2 regions of the Acetobacter fabarum genome follow, and region 2 is predicted to be linked to the other one. Evidence: predicted binding sites of a transcription regulator. Region 2 holds the regulator's gene; the other holds the start of a gene.

Region 1 (11,025 bases), 880 kb from region 2:
ACCAGAGACCACAGGATGGAAAACACGCACATGGCGCTGAACTTCATGCGCTCTGCGTAAGCGCCGGAGATCAGCGCGGGGGTGATAATGGCAAAGGTCATCTGGAACATCATGAAGATGCTCTCAGGAATGGTCATGGTGGTGGCGTTGGGGCTATCCGCACCCAGTGTAAAGCCAACATCCGCACCATTATGGATATGCGCGCCAATACCGTTGAGCAGCACGCGGGAGAAGCCACCAATCCACGGAGACCCGGTTGTAAAGGCGAGGGAATACCCCGCGACCATCCATACAATGGACATGATGCAACACAGGGCAAAGGACTGCATGAGCGTTGCCAGCACGTTTTTCTTACGCACCATGCCGGCATAGAACAGGGCAAGACCGGGGATGGTCATCATAAGCACCAGTGCGGTGCTGGTGAGCATCCATGCCGTATCCCCCGTGTCTATGGGTGGGGGGGCGTCTGCGGCATAAGCCTGGGAGCAGCCAAGGGCTGCTACAAGACAGGCCGACAGAACAGCCGTGGTCTTGCGAATAACTGGACCTCTCGCCGGATTGACAGCTTGGAAGGGTCGCGCTGACATGATGATGCGTTCTCCTTAAAATACGCAGCCATTGACGCTCGCCAGATTCGTGTAAGGAGCGATGGGCCTAATCTTATTGTATCTATTCCGGAATGACCGGGGTGGCAATCCAGTTTGATACCGAATTGTTTCACAATCTGATTTATGGCTGAAAAAAGCCACAAAAAAAGAGGTCGCTGCTGCGGCCAGCTCAAATAAAAAAGGCGTGCAAACCATAATGGTCTGCACGCCCTTATACCTGTTCTGGGGGATAATGGAGGCACTGGATGGGCCAGTACCTCCAAAACCCTTAAAAACCGGTTTGGGTAACTTAGAAGTCCATGCCACCCATGCCGCCCATGTCAGGACCGCCAGCAGGGGCTGCCTTCTTTTCGGGGCGTTCAGCAACCATGGCTTCCGTGGTGATCAGCAGGCCAGCAACAGAGGCTGCATCCTGCAGAGCGGTACGGACAACCTTGGCCGGGTCAATAATACCGGCTTCAACCAGGTTCTTGTATTCGCCAGCCTGTGCGTCGAACCCGAAGTTGTAGTCAGCGTTTTCGAGCACCTTGTTGGCGACAACCGCACCATCTTCACCCGCGTTGAGGGCGATCTGGCGCAGGGGAGCCTGCAGGGCGCTGAGGATGATGTTGCCACCAACGCGCTGGTCGTCGTTGTGGTAGTGCAGGTTGGCAAGAGCCTTGGTTGCGCGGGCCAGAGCCGTACCACCACCGGGAACAATGCCTTCTTCAACTGCTGCGCGGGTTGCGTGCAGGGCGTCGTCCACGCGGTCCTTGCGTTCCTTCACTTCGATTTCCGTGGAGCCACCAACGCGGATCACGGCAACACCGCCAGCCAGTTTGGCCAGACGTTCCTGCAGCTTTTCACGGTCGTAGTCAGAGGAGGTTTCCTCGATCTGCGCACGGATCTGCTTGACGCGGCCTTTGATGTCGTCGCCGTTGCCAGCACCGTCAACAATGGTCGTGTTTTCTTTGTCGATGTGAACCTTCTTGGCGGTGCCAAGCATGTTCAGCGTAACTGTTTCGAGCTTGATGCCGAGGTCTTCGCTGATAACCTGACCACCGGTCAGGATAGCGATGTCTTCCAGCATGGCCTTGCGGCGGTCACCGAAGCCAGGAGCCTTGACAGCAGCAATCTTGAGGCCACCGCGCAGCTTGTTGACAACCAGAGTTGCCAGCGCTTCGCCATCAACATCTTCCGCAATGATCAGCAGCGGACGGCCGGACTGAACAACGGATTCCAGCAGCGGCAGGATCGGCTGAAGAGAAGATAGCTTCTTTTCATGGATCAGGATGTAGGGGTTTTCCAGATCGGCCGTCATCTTTTCCGGGTTCGTCACGAAGTACGGAGAGATGTAGCCACGGTCGAACTGCATGCCTTCAACCACGTCCAGTTCGGTCTGGAAGTGCTTGGCTTCTTCAACGGTGATAACGCCTTCGGAGCCAACTTTCTGCATGGCTTCGGAGATCATCTTGCCGATTTCGGATTCACCGTTGGCAGAGATGGTGCCGACCTGAGCGGTTTCCGCCGGGGTGGTAACCTTTTTGGCGTTCTTCTTCAGCTCTTCAACAACCACGGCAACGGCTTTGTCCACACCGCGCTTGAGGTCCATCGGGTTCATGCCAGCGGCAACGGCCTTCAGGCCTTCGCGCACAATGGCCTGAGCCAGAACGGTTGCAGTGGTCGTGCCGTCACCAGCAACGTCATTGGTCTTGGATGCTACTTCACGCAGCATCTGTGCACCCATGTTTTCGAACTTGTCAGCCAGTTCGATTTCCTTGGCGACGGAAACGCCGTCCTTGGTGATGCGGGGTGCGCCGAAGCTCTTGTCCAGAACAACGTTACGGCCTTTGGGGCCCAGCGTTACCTTTACGGCATCAGCCAGAATGTCCACACCGCGCAGCATGCGCTGGCGTGCGTCTGCACCAAACTTTACGTCTTTGGCAGCCATTGAATTTCTCCTGTGAAGATCTTTTGTAAGTTTACGGTCGGATCAGTGCGGATCAGGCTGCAACAATGCCCAGAATGTCGCTTTCCTTCATGATCAGCAGCTCTTCGCCGTCGATCTTCACTTCCGTGCCGGACCACTTGCCGAACAGAACGCGGTCACCGGCCTTGACATCAAGCGCCACAATCTGACCCTGCTCGTTGCGCGCACCCGCGCCAACAGCGACCACTTCGCCTTCCATAGGCTTTTCTTTGGCCGTGTCGGGGATGATGATGCCACCGGCGGTCTTCTGTTCGCCTTCAAGGCGCCGTACAACTACCCGGTCGTGTAAGGGACGAAACTTCGTCATTATGGATCACTCCACATTCATTTGCTGTGATGACGCCCTTTGTCAGAAAGCAGCGCCACCCGTTTGAACCGCGCGTAACATAACGCCGCGTCGCGTTAGCACTCCACCATCAGGAGTGCCAAGGCAGAAAGTAGGTACGCCCCAGAGGGGAGTCAAGGAATGGGGTAAAGTTTCTTTTTGTTTTAACGTCATTCCAGACAAGGAGATTGAACATGGGACAGATACGCACATTGGAAGCCGCCGATGGCCACCAGTTTGGCGCGTGGGAGACCGAGCGCGGCACACACCCCTACGCTCTGGTGGTGTTGCAGGAAATTTTTGGCGTAAACCACCACATCCGCACGGTATGCGAGCGGTTTGCCCAGGCGGGTTTTCACGTTATTGCCCCTGCGTTGTTTGACCGGGCAGAACGTGGCGTGGAACTGGAATACACAACAGATGGCGTGCAGAAGGGCCTTGCCCTGCGTGCGCAGATACCCACCGCCAAAACCCTGCTGGACGTACAGGCCGCAGCCCGTGCGCTAAAGGCCCGCAAGGTCGGGGTGATCGGGTATTGCTGGGGTGGCACTCTGGCGTGGGATGCTGCAACGGGCACGGATGATTTTGCCGCGGCCGTAAGCTGGTACGGCGGGGGCATAGCCGCCCATAGGGAGGAGACTCCACGCTGCCCCGTGCAATTACATTTTGGTGAGCGGGATACGAGTATTCCCCATGCCGACATAGCCGCCATCCGGGCTGCTCAGCCCAACGTTGAACTTTATGTTTATGACGATGCAGAACACGGTTTTGGCTGTGAGGAGCGCGCATCTTACAATGCGCAGGCCTTTGTACAGGCACAGGAACGCAGCCTTGCCTTCCTCAAAAGTACGCTCAATCCGTAAGGTGTCCGGGCGAAAGGAATTGGGGTGCGGGTTGAATTGTGATTGACAAGCGCCCCCGGTCGTGGGGGAGAATGTCATCTCTCCTCGCGGCACGTCGTGTGCAGGAGGAGTAACTGGCCGAAATAAGGATGACTTCGCTCATGTCGACAGGTACCGTTAAATGGTTCAACGCCACCAAAGGGTTTGGTTTTATTGCCCCCGATGATGGAGGGAAAGACGTGTTTGTGCATATTACCGCTGTACAGGCAGCCGGTCTGCGCGCGTTGAATGATGGACAGAAACTGTCCTACGACATGGTGGAGGAACGCGGCAAGCAGGCGGCCACCAACCTTAAGCCGCTCTAATCAGGCGGTCTGGGGCGGGCTGGTCAGTTTTGTCCGGCCTGCTCCGCCAGAAAAGCGGTGATCTGGCGTGCCGTTTGCGCAAGGCCACACCGCTCGACGGCAACCCCGTTGGGGAAGGCGCTTAAAAGCCTTGTGGGTGTGCGCCGGTCCAGCAGGACAAACACCCCACGGTCTGACTGCCGGCGAATCAGCCGCCCAAAGGCCTGCCGTAGCCTAAGTCGGGCTATGCGGTCATCAAATCCTTTTGGGTCTCCACCAGACAAATGAATCCGCCGCTCACGGTGCAGAATATCTGGCCGGGGCCAAGGCACGCGCTCAAACACAACCAGACGCAGGGCATTGCCCGGAACGTCCACCCCATCCCGCATGGCATCCGTGCCGAGCAGGCAGGCATGTTCCTCGGTCCGGAAAATATCAACCAGCGTGTTGTTGTCCATGGCATCCACATGCTGGGCGTAAATGGGCAGGCCTTCTTCCTCCAGCGTGGGGGCTATGCGGTCATACACACCGCGCAGGCGGGAGATGGCGGTAAACAGCCCAAGCCCGCCGCCGCCAGAGGACTGGAAAAGGGTACGAAACGCCGCAGACAGGTCCACAAGGCTGCTATTGTCCACGTCCGTTACAATAAAGGCGCGGGTCTGGCGGGCATAATCAAACGGACTGGCCAGACTGGCCCGCAGGGCAGGGGAGGGGAAATGATTGGCCCCGGTGCGGGCTTCTGCTGCCTCCCACGCGGTTTCGGCCTCGTCACTCTCTGTTCCACCGCCTTGCTGGTCACGCAGGGTGGCGGAGGTCATGAGCATGCCTTGCGCGGGCATGGCCATAATGCCCGCAAACGGAATGGTCGGGTCCAGCCAGTGGCGGTAAAGCCCTACGTCCTGTTCGTTCATGCGCTGCTTGTCGCGCCGTTCAAGGCGAATGAAGTGGATATGCGCAGGTGTGCTGCCCGGCTCTGGCGGCTGGTCCAGTGCGGCTAGCATGGTAATCCATGCATCCAGCCGGGATATGGCGCGGCGGCGCAGGGCGCGGGTCATGGCCTCTATGCGGCCACGGGTTGTGGTGTCCAGCGTGTCTGCATCTTCTTCCAGCCGGGCTTGCAGGCGTTCGCTTAGTGTGCGCAGGGGCTCTACAATCCGACTGAGCGCGCGGGCCAGTTGCTGGCCTGCCTCGGCCATGTCGGGCACAAGCGGGTGCAGGTCGCATTCCATGGCCGTGTGGATGGACTGTTTGCCCCCCTCGGCCGCACGGGCCATGGCCTGCTGGCGCAACAGGCGCAAAAAGGCTTCTGTCGGGTTTTCCATAATCGGCTGGTCAGCCGGAGGTTCGGGCGGGAACAGGGTATTCAGTTCCATGGGCTCCGGGGGCGGGGGTGTGTTTGCTGCCTCTGGTGCCAGACGTGTGGACCAGCCTGGTGCTGGCAGGGCCGTGGCCGCCAGCAAGGCGGCATCCAGCGGGTTTTCAAGCTTGGGATGGCCGACAATCAGATCATCCAGCCTGCGCTTGAGCCCCCTTGCGCGTGAGCGTCGGCCTTCTGCTCCCAGTAGCCAGCGCCGCAGTTCGGCCGTTTCCAGCCCCGAAAGCTCGGCGGAAAAAGCACTGTCTGCCGCATCGGCCAGATGGTGGCCTTCATCAAACACATAGCGTGTGGGAATGTTACCCTGTTCGCCTGCTTCGTCATCATCACTCATGCCCGCCTGAGCGTAGGCGGCCTGTGTCATGACCAGCGCATGGTTGGCAATGACCAGTGCGGCATCGTGCGCACGGCGTATGGAGTGTTCAACAAAGCAGCGCTGATAATGCGCGCAGGCTCCGTGGATGCACTCCCCCCTGCGGTCAGCGACACCGGCAAGGTTGCCGTGGCCGAACAGGTCCCCAAACCAGCCGGGTAGGTCCCCGCCAAACAGGTCTCCGTCTGCTGTGGCCAAGGCCCAGCGTGCGAGCATGCACAGGGCAATGGTAATGCCTGCGGGGCGGGAGGCCGCGGAGTTGACGGCTTCTTCCATGTTCAGCAGGCACAGGTAGTTTTCACGCCCTTTGCGCAGCACTACCTTCTGGCGGTGTGTTGTGGGGTCGGGGTAGAGGCGTTTTGTTTCCTGCTCGATCTGGCGTTGCAGGTGGCGCGTATAGGTGCTGAGCCACACCGCACCGTCGTTCCGCTCTGCCCACAGGCTGGCCGGGGCTATGTAGCCCAGTGTTTTGCCGGTGCCTGTTCCGGCTTCGGCCAGCACAATGGCGGGGTCGCCGCGCATGGTGCGGGGGGCAAATGCCTCGGTTGAGACACTGGCAAAATCTGCCTGCCCGGACCGGACCTCAGCATCGCTCCCCAGAATGTTGACCAGCCGCTCCCGTGCTTCCGCCGGGCTGATGGGGTGGGAGGCAGGGGGAGGGCGTTGCGCGCTTTCCTCCCATTTGGGCAGGTGCCGCCATACGCGCAGGGCATCTGCGGGCTGGGTGGCTTCTTCCGCCAGCCTGCCGTTGTTGGTGAGCCGGCTGTGCAGGTCTATGGTTTCCGCCACAGTGCCGGTCCATATCCAGCCAGCCTGCCCCAGCCGGACCGTAAAGGCCGCCAGAAGTTCAATCTGCCCGCTTCTGGCCTGCCGTGCCAGCTCACCCAGCAGGATGGACAAAAGGTTGGGCAGCAGGTCTGCCTCTGCCCGGTCAATATTCTGCTCGTCCAGCCCAAGGGCCAGAGCAAGGCCGCGGGGAGTGGGGGCCACCGGGCGGGCGGGATACACGAATGTAAAAAGTTCCAGCAGGTCCAGCCAGGGGGCGGGCTGGCCTGTGGGGGGGAGGTCCAGCTTGCGGGCCAGTGCCGGGGCATGCACCACCAGTGGGCACGGCATAGAGTGCAGTCGCTCGCGTACCTCGGCGGCACTCAGGCTGAGCAGTTCGCCATCTTCTGTCAGGAGCGAAAACCGCCCCTGATGGGGAACAAGGGCTGGGGCTTCGTGGGCAGAGGGGAAGGATGGCTGCATGGTTTACTTTACATGAGCTATTCTTGCGGCAAATGCCAGAGCCGAGCCGTAATGGTGTGGGTCAGGAACTCTTGCGCCGGAAAATGACCGAGTGGGCTGGCGTACGGCTTTTCATGGTTTTGTGCAGGGTAAAGCCGTAGCGTTCAAAAATCAGGCAGAGATTGCGGTGGTTGAAAAACTGTAAATGTTCGGGCGGGCAAATATCCGTCCAGGAGGGAAGGTCCTGTGGCACGGCAGGGTGCCCTATATCTGGGGCCGAAATATAGACAAAGCCATTGGGGCGGGTAATTGCGGCCAGTGTCTGCATAAACTCGTTTGGCCCGGCCACATGTTCCAGCACCTCGGAGCTGAATACAAAGTCAAATGTCAGGCCACGCTGGCGGAAGGTGGTTGAATCTTCGCAGTAGAATGTGGCTTGTGGGAAGTGGCGCTTGGCGTAGGCAATGCTGTTCTGGCTGATGTCCAGACCCGCAGCGCGCGCACCCAGCCTGCTGAATGCCTCGGCCATAAAGCCGCCGCCACACCCAAAATCCAGAACATCCTTGCGCCAGACATAAGGCAGGAACTGGAGGCTCCGCCACAACGCACGCCAGCGACGGCTGGAAGCCTTGGGATAAAAATCGGCTGATGCACCGCGATACGTCGTTTCGTAAAACGCACGGAGTGTGGCGGCATCCGGGTAGGGATGCACGAACAGAAAATCACAGTCGGGGCAGCGGAACAGGTCGTAGCCATTTTTGCTGAATGCAAAAGCGGCCCCCTGTGCGCGGCAGAGTGGGCATTCTGTTGGGGTATGGGGGGATGCCAAACCGGCCTCTGGACCCGCCGAGATTGTGTGGGGAGGTAAATGCGTAGTCATGCAGTGTTACTCTCCCCAGCTCAGGCGTAGTCCGGTGGCTGGTCGGCGGGGTGTTATTCCGGGTTTTTCAGGCTGTCGGCAACAATGTCGAGCAGCTTGCCGTGCATGTTGCCATTGCCAGCAACAATCATCACATCGTCGGGCAGGTCATCCAGTTCCGTGCCGTCGGGGGCTGTAACCTGACCGCCCGCTTCACGCACGATCAGAATACCTGCGGCACAATCCCACGGCTTGATGCCGAATTCCCAATACCCTTCGTAACGGCCTGCCGCGACCCATGCGAGGTCCAGCGAGGCCGCGCCAAAGCGGCGCACGCCAGCCACGCGGGGCATAAGGTTGCCCAGCACGCGTGCAAAAGGCAGGCGCTGGCGGGCAGGCACCTTGGCAAAGGGAATGCCTGTGGCAAACAGGGATTCGGGCATTTCCCGCCGGGCGGACACACGAATGCGCCGCTCGTTCAGGAATGCGCCACTCCCCTTTTCGGCCCAGAACATTTCACCCGCTGCGGGGTTGTAGATCAGGGCAGCGGCCAGTTCCACCTTGCCATCGGGCAGGCGGCGCTGGAGACCAATGGAAATGGCCCAGTGCGGAATGCCGTGCAGGAAGTTGGAGGTGCCGTCGAGCGGGTCAACAATCCAGCGCCATGTCCAGTTATCGCTACCCGATTCCCCGGATTCTTCCATAAGGAAGGCATAGCCCGGACGGGCCCGTTCCAGTTCTTCGCGCAGGGTCTGTTCTGCACGGAGGTCCGCCTGGGAAACAAAGTCACCCGGCCCCTTGATGCTTACCTGAAGCTGCTCGACTTCGTTAAAATCGCGCAGGAGACGCTTGGCCGCCTTCTGGGCTGCGGTTTGCATCACCATCATGACGGGGGAGAGACGCATGGCCACTGTAATTAAGTCCTGCTCTGGAGAGAAAAAAACTGAAAAAATCAGTCCTTGGCGCGTTCGACGTAAGACCCGTCTTCCGTGCGGACCACAATGCGTTCACCCGCTTCGATAAACGGCGGGACCATGGTTTTGACACCATTGGACAGCATGGCGGGCTTGTAGGAGGAGCTGGCGGTCTGGCCTTTGACAACCGGATCAGCTTCAACCACTTCCAGCGTAACATGCGGGGGCAGGTCAATGCCAACCGGGTCCCCTTCAACCAGATGCAGGTTGATGGTCATGTTGTCCTGAATGAAGGGAGCCTGATCGCCCAGTAGATCGGTGGGGACAGAAAGCTGTTCAAAGGTTTCGGGGTCCATCAGAACCAGCAGTTCGCCATCTGTATAGGAATACAGATATTCGCGGTCTTCGGTCATCAGCCGTTCGACCGTATCAGCCGTGCGCCAGCGTTCGTTGGTTTTATTGCCGGTCTTGAGGTCGCGCATTTCAACCTGAATGAACGCACCGCCCTTACCCGGGGTAATAATCTGCTGTTTTAAGACCGTCCAGCGACGGCCATCATGCTCAATCACCTGACCGGCGCGGATCAGGTTTGCCTGCTGTTTCATACTTGGTTCCTGAGAGGAATGGCTATTCTGTTTGGGGCTTGTACAGTTCCAAGGCAGGAAGGGCAAGCGCTACGCGGTGAACTCCCCCGCTTTGTCCCGCTGGACAGAACCGTTGCATCCTGTTTATAAGGCTGCACCTGAACAGGTTAAGGAAGGGTGGCCGAGCGGTTTAAGGCACCGGTCTTGAAAACCGGCGTGCGTGAGAGCGTACCGTGGGTTCGAATCCCACCCCTTCCGCCATGACAGCAAATACCCATATTTTATGAGAGATTGGCCTTTATGTGTGCCGATGCTGGGTTATAATTTACTATTATAAAATGTTGATCATAGCATCCTGAAGCAGCACGCGTGTAATGCTTCATTTCAGCCAGTATCTTGAGCCCAGTTGTCGTTGCGATTTGGTGGGAAAGCACATCCGACTTGGGCTCTAGGCTCAGGAAATATTTTTTAAATCAGAAGATGAGGCTTTCTGGGATATGAATTGCGAGCAGAGACCATCGCTCGTCCTGTCCATCACAGACGGTATGCCGTTTTGCTTCTCCGTGCTTCAATTACAAAAGAGTGGATAAGATGGGCTGATCATTTGTCCGGTTGTAAATTTCCTCTGCTGCAGTAGGAAGTTGGGTATGATGGACTAGTATGACGCCAGTAGTAGCCGCCACCTGTCTGGCCGATTGTGAGAATGTTGAGTTTGTGGCCACGATGGCGCCGTTTGCTCCTTGAAAATTTTGAGCGGCAAAGGCTTGTTGCACAGCATCATTCCCCACTGTTCCAGAATACAGCTTACATTGTACAACGATGCGGACATTCCCTTTTCGGGCAATAACATCCGCCCCCTGATCTCCGCTCTTCTGGGTTGCATGAGCATCCCAACCTGCGTTGCTCAGTATTAATGCGCAGTGCTGTTCATAATCGAAAGGACTCATTCTAGTATCAAAAACAGAGGGGTTGCTGACGTATGCTGTGCTTCCGGTATTGACGGGCAAAGGGTCTGAGGCAACTTCAGTAATGAGATTTATAGCGTTTAGTCTTAGTTTCTGACGAAGGGTTGGGTTATTTATTCCAGAAATAATAATTCCTTCAATTCGTGTCTCCATAAAATAATTTATTTCTCTTACCCACGCGGCAGTTTGTAGCGTTCCGTATTGGTCTGTTGTAAGTTTTTGCGTTCTTGCAATTTGTAAATTCAATTTTTGACTGAATATTTCTTTAGATACACTATCCCACGTGGCCTGATATGCTTTTTTCTGCATCGATTTTACGAATACATATAAGGCAGCGCAGATTGCTGCAAAAAGTGCTAGGTAATACGGAAAGTTCGACCCAGATTGGCTGTCGTCATTGTGCGTGCTGGAGTTTGACGCTGGTTCTGGCGCTGAAAATGCAACTCCAGACGATTGAAGGTTACCCCCCGAAGGCGCGATCTTTTCAACTTCTTGAGATAATTTGTCGGCATCATCATCTGAGATAAATCCGGTGACGTCACTATCCCCATGAGACTTTTGCCATTTGATAATTGCGGCTCGTGTACTTTCGCCATAAACACCATCGGCTTGCGCGTTTCCCCCAAGAAAACCAAGAGCA
Region 2 (11,025 bases):
CTGGAACGCACTCTGCTCGGATGCCGCCACGGGCCTGTCATCACGCAAAGCGGGGAGGTCCTGCGGTGTAAGCACCACAACCGACGGCTGGGGGGAAGGCTGGCCAGAGCCCGCACCACCGGCATTCGCCTGCGGTGCATCCGGGTGTATGGCGTCCACCCCATTGGCTGCGCCAGCCCCCGCGGCAGGCAGGGAAGACGCCGCAACCAGAGACAACCCGCTGGCAGGCCGCCAGATGACATGCCCATCACGGTCCTGCACATCATCAATCAGGGTCGGAGTAATCCTGCGCCCTCCGGCGGCAAGGGCGGCGTAGGCTCCGGCCTCCTTGAGCACCGTGGTTTCCACAGCACCCAGCGCTGCAGGCAGCACATGGGGCATGCTATCCACCAGCCCGAGCTTGATGGCCGTATCCGCAACCGTGTTCATGCCCAGATGGGCGGCAAGGCGAATGGTCACAAGGTTGCGCGATTCACGCAGCGCGTCATGCAGGGACGTGGGGCCCCAGAAGTCTTTTTCGTAGTTATTGGGGTGCCATGTGCCGTAGGACACGGGGGAGTCATCAAACTCCTGAGAGGGCGATATACCCTGCTCCATGGCCTGTAGATAGACAAATGGCTTGAAGGAGGAGCCCGGCTGGCGCAGCGCCTGCGTGGCCCGGTCAAACTGCGAGGCCTGAAAAGACCACCCCCCCACTAGGGCAAGAACACGCCCCGTGCGGGCGTTCATGGTGACAATAGCGCCTTCCACAACCGGTATCTGCATCAGCGCAACACCGGACTGCCCGCTCTGGGGTTCGACCATCACAATGTCACCCGTGCGGAGGGGGCGGGCCCGGCGGACCCATGCCATATCCTTGGGCTGGATCTGCCCTGTATGGGGTTCACCCCCCTGCGCAACATTGCGGCGGACCACGCTGCCTTCCAGCCAGCCGACCTGCCCCTTGTTGCCATCCAGCACAATGGCCAGACGCCACTGGTCCAGCATGCCGGCCGGAGCACTGACCGTGCGCAGGGCGCGTACCCACTCGTCCTGCGTGAGCGGCACAGGGGTATTCAGGTGCGTAACAGGGCCGTGCCAGCCACGGTGCTGGCGGTCATACGCCATAAGCCCCTGCTGCAAAATGGTCTGGGCCGCACGCTGGAGGGGCAGGTCCAGACTGGTATGCACATCCAGCCCCCCCTGCATGGTGACATCCTGACCATATTTTTCCAGCAGTTCACGCCGGACTTCCTCGGCAAACCATTCGGAGCCGGGAGCGGGGCCGGGGCGGGAATAGCTGATGCTGACAAGCGGCTCTGCCTCGGCCATACGGGCCTCGGCCTGCGTAATGGCGCCAATATCGGCCATGCGCTCCAGCACCCAGTTGCGGCGGCCCCGCGCTGCATCGGGGAAGCGGGCAGGGTTGTAATTGGTGGGCGACTTGGGCAGCGCCGCCAGAAACGCGACCTCCGCGTTATCCAGCTGGTCCAGAGGTTTGTTAAAATACGTCTGGGCAGCAGCACCAATGCCATAGGCACCGTTACCCAGATAAATTTCGTTCAGGTAAATCTCGAGGATTTTTTCCTTGGGCAGAACCTGCTCGATGCGCATGGCCAGAAACGCTTCCTTGGCCTTGCGCTTGAACGAGACAGCATTGCTCCCCAGCAGCATGACGCGGGCAACCTGCTGCGTAATGGTGGACGCACCAATAGGCCTGCGCCCGCGTCCACGTGTCAGGTCGGTCAGGCCCGCGCGGATGATCGCGGCGGGGTCCACGCCCTTATGGGTCCAGAACTTCTGGTCTTCCGCCGCGATAAACGCACTTTTTACCCGGTCGGGAATGGCGTTGGAGGGCACAAACACCCGCCGCTCGTCCGCCAGTTCGGCGACAAGCTGGTCATCCGATGCGTACAGGCGGCTCATGACCGGCGGCTGATAGGAGCGCAGGCCATCCACTGTTGGCAGGTCAGCCACAATACTCTGGTATTGCGACCACACCACCACGGCCCCGCCAGCACTGCCCACCAGCAGCACGGCCGCAGCCGTGCCCAGCAGCATACGCCATTGGCGAAAGCGCGGCCTGCCTAACAAAAAGGACCGTGTTGTATCCCGGTCATGGGGGGGGGAAGAATCCGGATCACCAGAAGGTGGAGTGCGTGTCATACCGGTCCTTTATCATTCCCATATTCTGTCGTCTCCTCGCCATTGCCATTCTCTTTACAATCGTGGCGGAATTCCGACCTGTGCTCCAAACCCTGACAGGCCCGGCTTTTACGCCTGACCCAGCAGTTCGCCCAATATGCGCGCTGTATAGTCCACCACGGGCACAACACGCCCGTAATTTATGCGCGTCGGGCCAATAACGCCTATGGCCCCGACAATCCTGTTGGCCTCGTTTCTGGCCGGAGCCATGACAACGGACATGCCAGTGGTACCAAACAGGCCACTTTCCGCGCCAATAAAGATGCGCACCCCTTCCGAACTTTCAACCAGTTCCAGCAGACGCAGCATTGTCTCCTGCGCTTCCAGCCGGTCAAACAGGGTCTGGATGGCAACAAGACGCTCCTGCCCGTCCACATCAGCCAGCAGGCGGGACTGGCCACGCACGATCAGCGTGCCGCCACTTTCCCCCCGCTCGGTGTTCCAGATCGCCAGACCACTCTCCACCACCTCGGCGGTCAGGCTATTCAGCACCGTGCGGTTTTCGCTCATTTCCGCCCCTACGCGGTGGCGCAGGTCGGGCAGGGATGCCCCCATGGCGCGCGCGTTCAGGTAATTGGCAGCCTCCACCAGCGCAGAGGGAGGAGTCCCGGCCGGAATTTCGATCACCCGGTTTTCCACATGTCCATCCGCCCCCACCAGCACCACAAGGGCACGGTTACCACCCAGCGCCACGAACTCTATATGCTTGATCCCGCCCTCACCCTTGGGAGCCACCACCAGCCCTGCCGCATCGGACATACCTGCGAGCAGGGAGGATGCCTCGGTCAACGTATCCTGCAAGGAGCGTCCGCGCGCTTCCAGCGAATGACCGATGACCTTCTGCTCATCTTCGGAGAGCGCACCAAACTGGAGCAGCCCATCCACAAACAGGCGCAGCCCTTTTTCCGTTGGCAGGCGGCCTGCCGATGTATGCGGGGAAAACAGCAGGCCCGCCTCGGTCAGGGAGACCATGACATTGCGGATTGTCGCGGGGGAAAGCGGCTGCCCCAACCGGCGTGAAAGAGTGCGCGACCCCACGGGTTCGCCACTGGCCATGTATTCTTCCACAATCTCGCGCAGGATGTTGGCGGAGCGTCCATCCAGTTCGGGAGGTAGCATTGCTTGGGCGGGCAACAGGCCACGCTTCATGGCTCTCAGGCTCCTTTGGGCGGTCTGATAAGCGATTATAACGGCTTATTGCCGGTTTTACTCCTGCCAAAAGCATTTTATGTGCAGGCGCAACCCTTTGTTATTGTTTTGCAGGAGCAGCAGCATGCGTCCATCAGGCCGACAGGCCGGGCAGATGCGCCCGATTATTATAGAAACCGGCTTTTCCCGCCATGCGGAAGGCTCTGCCCTTATCCGCATTGGTGGCACAGAGGTCCTGTGCACCGCCAGTGTGGAAAACCGTGTTCCCCCCTTCCTGCGCGGCAAGGGCAGCGGGTGGGTTACGGCGGAATATGGTATGCTGCCCCGCGCCACCCATGCCCGCGGCAACCGTGAGGCCGCACGGGGCAAGCAGTCAGGCCGCACGCAGGAAATCCAGCGCCTGATCGGCCGCTCCCTGCGCGCGGTTACGGACCTTAAGGCCCTTGGCGAACTCTGCATTACACTGGATTGCGATGTACTGAACGCCGATGGCGGCACGCGCTGTGCCTCCATTACCGGCGCGTGGGTGGCCCTCCGTCTGGCCCTTGGCAAGCTGGTTGCCAACCGCGTGCTGCAACGCATGCCACTAACCGGGCAGGTCGCTGCCGTATCCTGCGGGCTGACCAGTGCCGGCGCCGTGCTGGACCTTGACTACACGGAAGACAGCGCCGCACTGGCCGACACCAACTTTGTGCTCAGCGCTGATAACCGTATTGTGGAAATTCAGGCCTCGGCCGAACATGCCCCCTTTAGCGAGGATGCCTTTAACTCCCTGTTCGCCCTTGCCCGCAAAGGTGCAGGCGAACTGTTTGAAGCCCAGTTGACTGCCGTCAACACAGCAGAGCAGCCCTGAACATGACCAACCCCACCCTTAAATCCGGCGACAGGCTGGTACTTGCCACGCATAACGCAGGCAAGCTGGCCGAATTTTCCGCCCTTATGGCGGAGTTTGGCATTACCGTACTCTCCGCCGGGGAATTGAACCTGCCCGAACCGGAGGAAACCGCCACAACCTTTGCCGGTAATGCCGCCATCAAGGCGCTGGCAGCCGCCCGGGCCGCCAACCTGCCAGCACTGGCCGATGATTCGGGCCTGTGCGTGAGTGCTCTGGGGGGTGCGCCGGGTATTTACTCCGCCCGCTGGGCTGGCCCGGACAAGGACTTTAACGCCGCCATGGCCCGGATTGAGGAAGGCATCGGGCAGGACGAACGCAATGCGTGGTTTATCTGCGTGCTCTGCCTTGCCTTCCCCGATGGGCGCACATTCAGCTTTGAAGGGCGGATTGACGGGCAGATTGTCTGGCCCCCACGTGGTGCCAACGGCCACGGATATGACCCGATTTTTGAACCCGAAAACCAGACCCGCAGCTTTGCGGAAATGACGGATGAGCAGAAAAACGCCATCAGTCACCGTGCCCGCGCATTTGCGGCCTTCCGCAAGGCCTGTCTGGACTAAGGCATAGCCCATAAAAAAATAGCGCCCTTGTGGGGCGCTATTTTTTTGCATGGCAAATGATTTTGCCAAACCGGGATGGCGCAAACCACCCCGGTTTTTTTATGCTCAGTCTTCGGTGTTACGGCGACGGATCGCTGCACCCAGAATATCACCGAGCGATGCACCGCTATCTGCGGAGCCGTATTCGTTGATAGCCTGCTTGTCTTCTTCCACTTCGCGGCCCTTGATGGTCAGGGCAACTTTGCGGGATGCACGGTCAACGGACACAACCTTGGCGTCCACACGTTCGCCAACGGCGAAGCGTTCGGGGCGCTGTTCGGCTTTGTCACGAGCCAGTTCCGCACGACGGATGAAGCCGCTCAGAACGTCGTCAACCTTCACTTCAATGCCGTTGGTCTGCACAGCGGTCACGATGCAGGTAACGATCGTGCCCTTCTGGATGCTGGCCAGCGCATCGGCTGCCGGATCTTCCTGAAGCTGCTTGATGCCCAGAGAGATACGTTCTTTTTCCACGTCCACGTCCAGAACCTTGGCTTTTACAACCTGGCCCTTTTCGTAGTTCTTCATGGCTTCTTCGCCAGCTTCGTCCCAGGACAGGTCGGACATGTGAACCATGCCGTCGATGTCTGCGGACAGGCCGATGAACAGGCCGAATTCCGTAATGTTGCGGATTTCGCCTTCCACGGTGGAGCCAACCTTGTGTTCTTCGGCGAACTGTTCCCAAGGATTGCGCTGAACCTGCTTCAGACCCAGAGAGATGCGGCGCTTGGAGCTGTCCACATCCAGAACCATCACGTCCACTTCCTGAGAGGTCGCAACGATTTTGCCGGGGTGGACGTTCTTTTTCGTCCAGGACATTTCGGAAACGTGCACCAGACCTTCAACACCGGGTTCCAGCTCAACGAATGCGCCGTAATCGGTAATGTTGGTCACGCGGCCCGTAAAGCGAGCGCCCGGCGGGTACTTAAGTGCCACATTTTCCCACGGATCAGCTTCAAGCTGCTTCATGCCAAGGGAGATGCGCTGCGTTTCGGGGTTGAAGCGGATCACCTGCACGCGTACCGGCTGGCCGATCTGCAGTGCTTCGGAGGGGTGGTTGATGCGCTTCCATGCGATGTCGGTCACATGCAGCAGGCCGTCAACGCCGCCCAGATCAACGAACGCACCGTAATCGGTGATGTTCTTGACCACGCCATCAAGGATCATGCCTTCGGTCAGGCCCTGGATCAGTTCGCTGCGCTGTTCAGCACGCGTTTCTTCCAGAACGGCACGACGGGAGACAACGATGTTGCCACGTGCACGGTCCATCTTCAGAATCTGGAACGGCTGGGGCACACCCATCAGCGGGCCGACGTCACGCACGGGGCGGATGTCCACCTGGCTGCCGGGAAGGAACGCCATGGCGCCGCCCAGATCAACCGTAAAGCCACCTTTAACGCGGCCATAGATGGTGCCGTTAACGCGCTGGTTGGCTTCGAAAGCTTTTTCTAGGCTGGTCCAGGCTTCTTCACGGCGTGCTTTTTCGCGGGAGAGAACGATGCTGCCGTCGCGGTCTTCGTAACGCTCGACGTACAGTTCGATCACATCGCCCGGCTGCACTTCAGGCTTGACGCCCGGAGGTGCGAATTCACGCAGGGAAACGCGGCCTTCGCTCTTCAGGCCGACGTCAACAATGGCGTAGTCGTCGGTCAGACGAACAACGCGACCGCGAACAACGGACCCGTCAAAGCCGGAATCGCGGCCAAGGGTCTCATCAAGAAGGGCGGCAAAATCTTCGCCACGGAAGTGATCCGTGGTCTGGGTGGTGGCTGAAGCCATGTGGTACCGTAAATCCTGAGCCCGCCAGCAACATGCGTGCAGGCTGTTCCTGCGCACCGCAAACTGCGGCACGACTTGCCCGACGGAACGGATGGGTAGCAATACCCCCCGTTTTTTGGGTCAGGCCAGACTGTTATCCAGAAAAACCCGCCATCGGGGCGGATTTCTGTTTGCACAGAGAACACCTGACCCCGGTTTGTCAACTTAAAGCGCCATTCATCACGCAAATGGGGGGCAAAAAATGCGTAACCATGGCTTGCGTCCCCTGTACGGGGGCCTGCACTCAGCCCCGTGCAGCCACGAGTCGTTCCCGCGTAAACCGCAAGGCTTCGGCCAGAACGGCCTGTGCATCCAGCGTGTCCGTCTCAATCACGTATGCGTCATCCGCAACCCGCATGGGTGCGGAATCCCGGCTTGCATCAGCTTCATCACGCGCGCGCAGGGCGTTTTCCATGGCCTGAAGCTGCGTTTGCGCATCGGGGGCGGCCGGGTCCCCTCCGCTTTGCAAAAAGCGCCTGAGCGTGCGGGTGGCGGGGGATGCGGTAATGAACAGTTTGACATCCGCATCGGGGAAAATGGCAGTGCCAATATCCCGCCCGTCCAGCACGGCCCCCTGCCGGGCGGCAAACCGGCGCTGGGTTTCCACCAGAGCGGCACGGACCGCAGGCTGGGCCGCCACCTTGCTGGCTGCCAGAGCGGCATCTGGCAGGCGCAGGTCCTTGCGCTGCATGTCCTCTGGCGTCAGGGCCTGGGCAAACCGTTCGGCGGGTTGTGCGGGGTCCTGCCCGGCATCAAGGGCCAGCCGCCCGACTGCACGGTAGAGCAACCCTGTATCCAGATACGGCAGGCCCAGTGCTTCGGCCAGTTTGCGGGCCAGAGTGCCCTTGCCAGCCGCCGCGGGACCATCCACGGCAATAACGGGTCCGCCGCGCGTCATAGTGCAAACCCCGCGCCAAGGCTGTTCATGAGCTGCAAATAGCCGGGGAAGCTGGTGTCTATGAACGCGGTATCATCTATTTCCACCGGGTTCTGGGCCACCAGCCCCAGCACGGACGCGCTCATGGCCAGCCGGTGGTCCATATGGGTCTGCACCACGCCACCGCCGGGAATGGCGTTGCTGGTGCCGTACACAACCAGATCATCCCCCTCCACTGCGGTTTTAACGCCATTGTTTTCCAGCAGCGCCACGGTTGCGGCCAGACGGTCGCTCTCCTTCACGCGCAGTTCTTCCACCCCGCAAAAGCGCGATACGCCAGAAGCATGCGCCGCCGCCACAGCCAGAATGGGGTATTCATCAATCATGGACGGAGCACGGTCGGCAGGTACGGTCACGCCTTTGAGGCTGGATGCACGCACATGCAAATCCCCCACCAGCTCGCCCCCTTCGGTGCGGATATTGGTGACCTCAAGCTGTGCGCCCATTTCCTGCAAGGTAATGAACAGGCCGGTGCGCAGGGGGTTCAGTCCCACGGTGGAAATTGTAATATCCGCCCCCGGCACCAGCAGCGCTGCAACAATAGGGAAGGCGGCGGAGGACGGGTCCCCCGGCACCACCACATCGCGCGCAACAAGGTCCGGGCGGCCCTGTAGCAGAATAACCCGACCACCCTGTGGGGTTTCCTCCACCTTAACGTGCGCGCCAAAGTGGCGGAGCATGTTTTCGGTATGGTCCCGGGTGGCTACGGGTTCTTCCACCCGTGTCTGCCCCTGTGCGTTCAGCCCGGCCAGCAGCACGGCGGATTTGACCTGCGCAGAGGCCACGGGCAGGCGGTAATCCAGCGGCTTGGGGTCTGCCAGACCATGAATGGCCATGGGCAGGCGTCCGCCCTCACGCGCCATAAAGGTGGCCCCCGTACCTGCCAGCGGGTCCATGACGCGCTTCATGGGCCTACGGCGCAGGCTGGCGTCCCCCGTCATGACCGACACCATGCCGTGGCTGGCCAGAATACCGGACAAAAGACGGGCCGCCGTACCGGAATTGCCCATATCCAGCACATCATCGGGCTCACGCAGCTTGCCAATGCCCAGACCACTCACGCGCCAGTCCCCCGGTGCGTGCTGCGCTACCTGTGCGCCCAACGCGCGCATGGCCGCCGCTGTGCGCAGAACGTCCTCCCCTTCCAAAAGCCCGGTAATATGAGTTTCCCCCCGTGCGAGGGAGGCAAACATAAGGGCACGGTGGCTGATGGATTTATCACCCGGCACACGGATGGAACCGGAAAGAGGGGCCTGCGCGCGCGTAACCCGCAGCGGACGGGCGGAGGGGGAGGATACGTGTGTCATGCTCTTTTCATTCCGGCGGGACGGCCTGCAAGTCAATCCGGGCAGGGGCAGAAAAAGAGGGGTGGGGATGCAGAAAATACCACCTTTTGCAAACTCCGGGTTTGACACGACCCGAAACACAGTGGCATTGGGCATCGCCTTAACAGTCTGGTTCGAGTCCTGTCCCAGCACTCCGGTGCTGTTCGGGGTTCGTTCGTGTTCCGGGGCGTTGGCCCCAATATCTGCTCAGGATTGACAGGTAGCAAGATGTCCCAGCCCGATCTCGGCACCAAACGCGTCTGCGTGTCCTGTGGTGCCCGTTTTTATGACCTGAACCGCGCACCCGCCATTTGCCCCAAATGCGGAACGGAACAGCCTGCTCTGGTGCCGCGCCTGCGCCGCAACTCTGACAGCCTGTCCCCCGTTCCAGCGAGTGCTGCCCCCATCAAGAAGGCCGATGAAGATATCGATATCGACACCGATGACGATACGGACGACGATGATGTGATGGAAGACACCGCTGATCTGGATGATGATGACGACGACATCAGCTCAGACATCGATGTCAACACGGATTCGGAAGACCACGAATCCTGATCCCTCAGGGGATTCTGAACATCTGTGTTTCAGACCAAAAAAAGCCCGCTGGCATACAGCGGGCTTTTTTTATGTCGCCAGCCCCGGCTGGCAGGCTAGGGCCAGAAATCAGCTTGCAGGGCGGCGCTCTATTTCCACGCCCACACCTTCTATTTCTGCAAACACATCCAGTTTTTCTATGCGCACACGCACAACACGCACGCGGTCATCGCTCAGCACGCCGGAGGCTATGCGTTCGGCCAGTGTTTCCACCAGCCGCACATGCCCTTCGCGCACAATACGGTGCACAAGCTGGACCACCCGCTCGTACGAGACCGTACGGCTCAGGTCATCCGGCCCGACCTCCAGGTCCGTGCGGTCATCCACCCCATAATGGACCGACACCCGAATACGCTGGGTTACACCCTGCTCATGCGGGAACACGCCAATATGGGCATCGAGCACCATGTTCTTCAAAAACAGGCAACGCAGCGGCGGCTGGTCGGCCCACGGAGCAAAAACGGCCATTCTTTTATTCTTCCACGGCATGTCCGGCCAACAGGGCCGGGGACCATTGCAGGTGTTGCCCACTGTTCAGGGTCAGCATCTGCCCGGTCACAAAGGGCTCGGCCAAAAGGGCAAGGGTTGCCCGCGCAGCCTGATCAGGCAAAGCATTCTGGGCGGGGGGCACAGACGCGCATTGCCGTGCAGGCTGTTCCTGCATCGGCCCGGAGCCGGGCAGGGCAGGACCGGGAGCAGAACCCAAGGCGTTAACCCTGATCCCTTTGGGAGCAAGGGCCTGCGCCATGGTCTGTGTGAGTGTCCACAGCGCAGTTTTGGACACGGTATGGCTGACAAAGTGCGGCGATAGCGGCCACACATGCTCATCCAGCATATTCAGCACCATGCCCTGTGCCCCTTGGGGCAACCCCTTGGCAAAAGCCTGAATCAGCACAAAAGGCGCACGCAGGTTGGGCTTCATGTGCAGCATCCAGCTTTCCAGCGAGGCACTGTCCCATTCATCCTGCTCACAGGTGGAGGTATTGTTGACCAGCACCCCCAAAGGGCCGCCAAGAGCCTGCGCGGCCTGCCCATACAGGGCCTGTACCTGCTCCTCCCGCATGAAATCGGCCTGTAGCACACAGCCGGTGCGGCCTAACGCGCGCACGGCATGCAATATGCCCTCCGCCCCGGCCCTGTTGGTGCGGTCATGGATGGCCACATCAAACCCAGCCTGCGCAAGACCAAGCACAATGGCCTGACCAAACCGCTCGCTACCCCCGGTTACCAGAGCGCGGCGTGGTATGGCCGGGCTGATCGGCTGCATGTCCACGGGTATGATTCTTCCCTTAATGGTTGGCGCCACTCTGTCAGGCAGGGCGACGAGCACCCAGAGCGGCGGCCAGAGTGCCATCGTCCAGCACATCCAGAGCGCCCCCCATGGGCACGCCCTGCGCCACACGGCTGATGGTCAGCCCCTCATATGCTTCCAGCTGGTCCATCAGCCAGTGCATGGTGGTGGCTCCTTCCACCGTGGCGCCCAGAGCCAGAATCACCTCGCGCACGGTGCCTTCATGCAGG

What was found. The regulator HrcA, encoded in region 2, represses chaperone genes, less so after heat shock. The targets are predictions, from matches to a motif close to GTTNGCACTCNCNNNNNGNGAGTGCNAAC.
Region 1: a site for HrcA is predicted at 2,979-3,007, ahead of groES (co-chaperone GroES). Genes of this name have one in related genera too.

What each region holds. Positions count from the first base shown of each region.
Region 1 covers NZ_JAKVNI010000001.1:1,680,206-1,691,230, forward strand. Annotated here, with positions in the region: gene LKE65_RS07855 (ammonium transporter) at 1-587, opposite strand, end outside; gene groL (chaperonin GroEL) at 898-2,538, opposite strand; gene groES (co-chaperone GroES) at 2,591-2,884, opposite strand; gene LKE65_RS07870 (dienelactone hydrolase family protein) at 3,097-3,765, shown strand; gene LKE65_RS07875 (cold-shock protein) at 3,906-4,109, shown strand; gene LKE65_RS07880 (ATP-dependent DNA helicase) at 4,133-7,084, opposite strand; gene LKE65_RS07885 (class I SAM-dependent methyltransferase) at 7,146-7,943, opposite strand; gene LKE65_RS07890 (inositol monophosphatase family protein) at 7,997-8,827, opposite strand; gene efp (elongation factor P) at 8,875-9,441, opposite strand; tRNA gene LKE65_RS07900 (tRNA-Ser) at 9,592-9,681, shown strand; gene LKE65_RS07905 (restriction endonuclease) at 9,993-11,025, opposite strand, start outside.
Region 2 covers NZ_JAKVNI010000001.1:797,778-808,802, reverse strand. Annotated here, with positions in the region: gene LKE65_RS04000 (penicillin-binding protein 1A) at 1-2,145, opposite strand, end outside; gene hrcA (heat-inducible transcriptional repressor HrcA) at 2,254-3,333, opposite strand; gene rph (ribonuclease PH) at 3,458-4,186, shown strand; gene rdgB (RdgB/HAM1 family non-canonical purine NTP pyrophosphatase) at 4,189-4,788, shown strand; gene rpsA (30S ribosomal protein S1) at 4,894-6,606, opposite strand; gene cmk ((d)CMP kinase) at 6,890-7,543, opposite strand; gene aroA (3-phosphoshikimate 1-carboxyvinyltransferase) at 7,540-8,889, opposite strand; gene LKE65_RS03965 (TIGR02300 family protein) at 9,136-9,465, shown strand; gene folB (dihydroneopterin aldolase) at 9,574-9,972, opposite strand; gene LKE65_RS03955 (SDR family oxidoreductase) at 9,977-10,783, opposite strand; gene recR (recombination mediator RecR) at 10,815-11,025, opposite strand, start outside.